Regions from separate parts of the Erwinia sp. BNK-24-b genome, predicted to be linked through region 1. Evidence: predicted binding sites of a transcription regulator. Region 1 holds the regulator's gene; the other holds the start of a gene.
The links. Region 1 encodes ArgR, which controls arginine synthesis, uptake and breakdown. Its sites were predicted from a motif close to ANTGAATAAAAATACANT; they were not measured.
Positions count from the first base shown of each region.

Region 2: the regulator ArgR is predicted to act here: its motif matches at 1,955-1,972, upstream of argA (amino-acid N-acetyltransferase).

Region 1 is NZ_CP179901.1:361,072-364,492, forward strand. It holds gene ACMGGR_RS01710 (NAD-dependent succinate-semialdehyde dehydrogenase) at 1-211, shown strand, start outside; gene ACMGGR_RS01715 (barstar family protein) at 264-542, shown strand; gene yhcN (peroxide/acid stress response protein YhcN) at 615-884, opposite strand; gene yhcN (peroxide/acid stress response protein YhcN) at 987-1,250, opposite strand; gene argR (transcriptional regulator ArgR) at 1,661-2,131, opposite strand; gene mdh (malate dehydrogenase) at 2,559-3,421, shown strand, end outside.
Region 2 is NZ_CP179901.1:744,169-747,589, reverse strand. It holds tRNA gene ACMGGR_RS03415 (tRNA-Met) at 21-97, shown strand; gene amiC (N-acetylmuramoyl-L-alanine amidase AmiC) at 423-1,673, opposite strand; gene argA (amino-acid N-acetyltransferase) at 2,005-3,348, shown strand.

The sequences.
Region 1 (3,421 bases):
GGCGGCCTATTTCTATACGCGCGACGTTCAGCGGATTTTCCGCGTCGCGGCGGCGCTGGAAAGCGGTATGGTCGGCATTAACGAATGCGCGGTTTCTACCGAACTGGCACCTTTTGGCGGCGTAAAAGAATCGGGGCTGGGCCGGGAAGGCTCGGTGCTGGGACTGGAGGAGTTTTTAGAAGTTAAAGCCCTGCATATCGGGGGCCTGTAACTCACCGGGCGGCCAGGCGTCGCCCAACCGTTTGCCCTGTGGAGCGGCCAGTATGAGAACAGAGATATTTGATTTTAATGAGATTGTAGACCAGGCACATTTCTTCCGGCAGTTTAGCGATCGCTTTGCGCTGGGCGACAGGCTGATTACCGATTTAGATAGTCTGTGGGATGTAGTGAACGACAAAAGCCTGCCGTTACCTTTAGATATCGTTTTTGTTCATCTTGGCTCCGGGCAAAGGCGACGCTATGGCGCATTGATTCTACTGTTTGACGAAGCGGAAGAAGAACTGGAAGGGCAGCTGCGTTTTAATATTCGTCAGGAAAGATAGAAAAAGGGCCCCGGCGAACGGGGCCAAAGGGTTCGTCAAAGACTGCTTAGGGTACAGCCCGAAGACGAGGAATTATTTATACAGTTCTGCCGTGGCGTGATAGTTGCCGTTATTGTAGGCCTCAATGACGCGATAGGATTTTGCACCCTGCTCGTCAGCTTTCTGAGAAAGCTGCTGGCGAATGGTGGTTGGCGCGCCGTCGATACCGCTTACGCTGATGGTACCGATAGACTGCATATTTTCATTGGCAACCTGTTCGTTGGTAACCAGATTAGCGGCGCTGGCGCCAAAAGAGATAACGGAAGCCAGGCTCAGTACAGCGATAGTCAGTTTAGTTTTCATTACAGATGCTCCAGAGTTTAGCGATAACCGAAAGGGCTAAAAAACATTTATTATTCTTGGGGTTATCGTGAGATTGTTGGGTACATTACGTCGGTTGTTTACTTACTTGTACAGCTCAGCCGTGGCATGGTAGTTGCCGTTGTTATAGGCCTCTACAATGCGATAAGCCTTCGCGCCTTGCGCTTCAGCCTTCTGATTCAGTTGGGCATTGATATCCATTGGCGCAGCGCTAACGCCGCTGACGCTGACCGTGCCCATAGCCTGCATGTTTTGCGCCTGCTCCGTGTTAACAGAATCAGCTGCAAAAGCACCAAAAGAGAGGGCGGATAACACGCTTAACGCGGCAATCGTAGTTTTAACTTTCATGATATTTTTCCTCGTCACTGTTTTTATCTTGTTTTTAGTGTGATTCACATCACGAAAAGAAGTATAGATCTAATAACGTAAAAAATTAATAGCATGCTAATAATGTTTTGTTGGGATACTTAAGCAATTAACCACCTTTTAATAACGTTCTGTTATAAAAAATGCTTATATTTTGTACCAGTGCAGTTAAATGTACGTAAAAACAGCAGGATAGGTAAATTTAACTATTTGTGCGCTAATCTGCGGCAGATCACACTGCGAGACGGGAGTCTATTACCTGAAGGTGCGAGAAGGGTACGTCCAGCCAGCATATCGTGCTGATTACGACGCTGTCAGGGCATATAAAATAAAGCGCCGACCGAGGTCAGCGCTGAGAGAAAAGGAATATAGCCGCGATGCATACAGGCCTTTTATAGTTCCTGTTCAAATAATTTCAGAACGGAATCGCGCAGGTGATGGATAGTAACGTGGCGAGAAGGCGTAATAAAAATCGTATCGTCCCCGGCAATCGTTCCCAAAATTCCTTCCGGCTTGCCCAGAGAGTCCAGCATCCTGGCGATCAGCTGCGCTGCGCCCGGGCTGGTATGGATAACCAGCAGGGCATCATTGTGGTCGATATCCAGCACCAGATTCTTCAGCGGACTACTGGTCGTAGGCACGCCCAGCTCTGCCGGCAGGCAGTAGACCATCTCCATTTTAGCGTTGCGCGTGCGTACCGCGCCAAAACGGGTCAGCATGCGTGACACCTTTGACTGATTGATATTGTCAAAGCCCTGGTCCTGAAGCGCAGCGACAATCTCGCCCTGCGAGCTAAATTTTTCTTCTTTAAGTAGGGCCTTAAAAGCCTTAATCAAATCTTCTTGTTTTGATGAGTTACGCATAGTTTTCGCTAAATGTCAGAAAGAGGTTTCCGGTCAGGGAGACCGTTATTATGCATTTTAGTGAATTTTTATGCAAATGCGCCGCCTTGTTTTTGCTTCTTTTTGCCGCTATCAACCTGCATTCACTGTAAAAGTACAGGAAAAAATTCGCCTAATCGTCTGGCGTCGCGCACAATAAGTGAACGGATTGTTATAATGTTGTTGTGATAATCAGTAGCCATCACCGTTGTACTCAACAACATCATCAACCTGCGGTTGCGAACGGCCTGGCGCTGACGTAATGCGGTCTCTCTCTGCTGCTTTATCCTGTATGATGCGCCGTTGTGCAAAAGAGGGTAAAGGCTTTCGCTCAAGCCTTGCGGGTCATATATGTTCATAACTAAATGAATTCCCGGCACTTCCCTTTCTAAATAATAAGGAGTTTAGGATGAAAGTTTCAGTTCTCGGCGCGGCTGGCGGTATCGGTCAGGCCCTCGCGCTTCTGCTTAAAACCCAGCTTCCGGCAGGTTCAGAACTCTCCCTGTATGATATAGCTCCTGTTACGCCCGGCGTGGCTGTCGATCTCAGCCATATTCCTACGGCGGTCAAAATTAAAGGTTTTAGTGGCGAAGACGCGACGCCTGCTCTGCAGGGCGCAGACATCGTGCTGATTTCCGCTGGCGTAGCACGCAAGCCAGGCATGGATCGCGCCGACCTGTTCAACGTGAACGCGGGCATTGTGCGTAATCTTATCGAGCAGGTAGCAGCAACCTGCCCTAAAGCGCTGATCGGTATTATTACTAATCCTGTCAACACTACCGTAGCCATCGCCGCTGAAGTCCTGAAAAAGGCGGGCGTTTATGACAAGAACAAGCTATTTGGCGTCACCACGCTGGATATTATTCGCTCTAATACCTTCGTGGCCGAGCTGAAAAACAAAAATCCGGCGGAACTTAACGTGCCGGTGATCGGCGGTCATTCAGGCGTGACGATTTTACCTTTGCTGTCGCAGATTCCAGGCATGAGCTTTAGCGAGCAGGAAGTGGCTGACCTGACTAAGCGTATTCAGAATGCCGGTACGGAAGTGGTTGAGGCAAAAGCGGGTGGCGGATCGGCAACCTTGTCGATGGGGCAGGCTGCGGCGAAATTCGGACTATCGCTGGTACGTGCGCTGCAGGGAGAGAGCAACGTCGTGGAGTGCGCCTATGTGGAAGGCGACGGCGCGCATGCTCGCTTCTTTGCCCAGCCGCTGCTGTTAGGGAAAAGCGGTGTGGTAGAGCGTAAGCCAATCGGCACGCTGAGCGCCTTTGA
Region 2 (3,421 bases), 380 kb from region 1:
GGAAGCGCCAGCAATTCGGACGCGGGATGGAGCAGCCTGGTAGCTCGTCGGGCTCATAACCCGAAGGTCGTCGGTTCAAATCCGGCTCCCGCAACCAATCAAGCACCCTTTTGGGTGTTTTTTTGTTTCTGGCGTTCGCCATTTCTTCTGTTAAAACACGGACGGTCTTTACCGCCCGCCTCTCACAGCATTCAGCACCTGGCAGCCAGTATTCAGCACTCAGCACTCAGCACCTGTCATTCAGCATTCAGCATTCAGCACTCAGCACTCAGCACTCAGCACTCAGCACTCAGCACTCAGCACTCAGCACTCAGCACTCAGCACTCAGCACTCAGCACTCAGCACTCAGCACTCAGCACTCAGCACTCAGCACTCAGCACTCAGCACTCAGCACTCAGCACTCAGCACTCAGCACTCAGCAGCTAGCGTGGCGCCAGCGGCGCGCCTTTGGCAAAGTAATTTTTTATGCCGGCAAGAATGGCTTCGGCCACCTGATGCTGAAACTTTGCCGTGCGCAGCTTGCGCTCCTCTTCCAGATTGCTGATAAAAGCCGTTTCTACCAGGATAGAAGGAATATCTGGCGCTTTCAGAACGGCAAAGGCCGCCTGCTCCATCTTCTTTTTATGCAGATGGTTAATTTTGCCCATGTGCTTTAATACTTCGTTGCCAAACTTCAGGCTGTCGTTGACGGTCAGGCTTTGCACCATATCGAACATGGTATGGTCAAGATAGCGATCGCCGCTCATGCTGACGCCGCCAATCAGATCCGATTCGTTTTGCGTTTGCGCCAGATAGCGCGCTGCGGTACTGGTCGCGCCTTTGGTCGACAGAGCAAAAACGGACGAGCCCCTTGCTGCCCTGCTGGTAAAAGCATCGGCATGAATTGAGACAAACAGATCGGCGCGTAGCCTGCGCGCTTTCGCCACCCTTACCTTTAGCGGAATAAACACGTCTTCGTTGCGCGTCATGTGCGCACGCATGTGGGGCTGCTTATCGATCAGCTGTTTCAGACGCCGGGCAATTTTCAGCACCACGTCTTTTTCTTTGGTTTTATGCTTACCGATAGCGCCCGTATCTTCGCCACCGTGACCGGGATCGATCATGATGATAATTGGTCGATCTCTGCCTGCCTTACCGGGCAGCGGTGCCGAAACCGGCTGGCCGCTTTCCAGATCGCCTTTATTGTAATCCTGTAAAAGCGCCAGCAGCGGATCGTCTTCATGGTTATGGCTGCGGGTGCCGCCGGGATAAAGATCCAGCACCAGCCTGTTTTTAATACCCGCCACCGGATCAAGCGTGAAGACCTTAGGCGTCACGCTTTGCTTGAGTTCCAGCACCAGCCGTACCGTATTGGGATCGAACTGGCCGACGCGCGCGTTTTTAATATAGGGATCGTCGCTGCGTACCAGATGACCAACATGGTTAAGGACGTGATTCAGCTGCACGCCGGAGATATCCACCACCACGCGTTCGGGATGGCTTAGCGCAAACTGTTTATACTTCAGCGGGGTATTGGATTCCAGCGTAACGCGAGAATAGGTAGATGAAGGCCAGATGCGCACGGCGACAATATGGCTGGTCGCCGCCAGCCCCATTTTAGTGACGCTTAATAACAGCGCTGCGCCAGCGCCCTGTAACCATCGGCGTCGGTCGGGCGAAGGTAAATCAGACATGCCACTCCAGTAATAAAATTGCTGTTTTGTCGATAAAAAGGACATCAAAAAGCTACAAGGGACAAAAACTTTAGCGAATCCTGCTGGCGGTGTCACCCCTTAAAAGCCGTGCCTGCATACTCTGTTAAAGCAAAGCGTCAAGACCACAGCAGGCAAAGTACTGCTATGCCCGGCAAGAGCGAGCAGCCAGAAGGCCATGAGTGAAATTTGCCTGCGCGCTCTGGCCTCCAGGTTAAATTTGTTACCACTCTGAGAAAATTGCTACTTGCGCCTGCGCGATAAAAGAATAAAAATACAGTTTTAGCGAATAATAATTCATAGAGGATTTGCCGTGAAGGAACGGAGTACCGAGCTGGTTCAGGGGTTTCGCCATACCGTGCCCTATATCAATGCCCATCGTGGTAAGACGTTCGTCATTATGCTGGGCGGCGAAGCCATCGAACACGAGAATTTCTCAAGCATCGTTAACGATATCGGCCTGCTGCATAGCCTGGGCATTCGTCTGGTCGTGGTGTATGGCGCCCGTCCACAGATTGACGCGAATCTGGCGGAGCACCAGCTGGAGCCGATTTACCACAAGCATACGCGCGTAACCGACGCGCAGTCGCTGGAACTGGTCAAGCAGGCCGCTGGCCGTTTACAGCTGGATATTACCGCTCGCCTTTCAATGAGCCTGAACAATACGCCGTTACAGGGCGCGCATATTAATGTGGTAAGCGGCAACTTTATTATCGCGCAGCCGCTGGGCGTCGATGACGGCGTGGACTACTGCCATAGCGGCCGCATTCGCCGTATCGACGAGGAAGCCATTCACCGCCAGCTGGACAGCGGCGCTATCGTGCTGCTTGGGCCAGTGGCGGTTTCCGTGACGGGCGAAAGCTTTAACCTGACGTCGGAAGAAGTGGCGACGCAGCTGGCTATCAAACTGAAAGCAGAAAAAATGATCGGTTTCTGCGCAGAACAGGGCGTAACTGACAGCGAAGGCGCGATTATTTCCGAGCTGTTTCCAAACGAAGCGCAGCAGCGCATTGCGGAACTGGAAGAGAGCAACGATTACCTCTCTTCCACGGTGCGTTTTCTGCGCGGCGCGGTCAAAGCCTGCCGCAGCGGCGTGCGTCGTAGCCATCTGATTAGCTATCAGGAAGACGGCACGCTACTTCAGGAACTGTTCTCGCGCGACGGCATCGGCACGCAAATTGTCATGGAAAGCGCCGAGCAGATTCGTCGCGCTACCATCAACGATATCGGCGGCATTCTGGAGCTGATTCGCCCGCTGGAACAACAGGGTATTCTGGTACGCCGCTCGCGCGAGCAGCTGGAAATTGAAATCGATAAGTTTACGATTATCGAGCGTGACAATCTGACCATCGGCTGCGCGGCCCTCTACCCTTTCCCGGAAGAAAAAATTGGCGAAATGGCCTGCGTCGCGGTCCATCCCGACTATCGCAGTTCGTCACGCGGCGAAGCGCTGCTGGAACGCGTCGCGCTACAGGCTCGCCAGATGGGACTGAAAAAGCTGTTTGTGCTGACCACGCGTAGTATTCACTGGTTTCAGGAACGCGGCTTTACGCCGGTGGACATTGAAGAGCTGCCGGAAAGTAAAAAGCAGATGTACAACTATCAGCGCCGCTCAAAGGTACTGATGGCGGATTTGAGTCATGCAAGAATGGCTTAGCTGCCTTAGCTAAAGCCACGCACAACCAGCCCCATGCTGTTTATGGCATGGGCATTTTTCAGGGCTATACGGG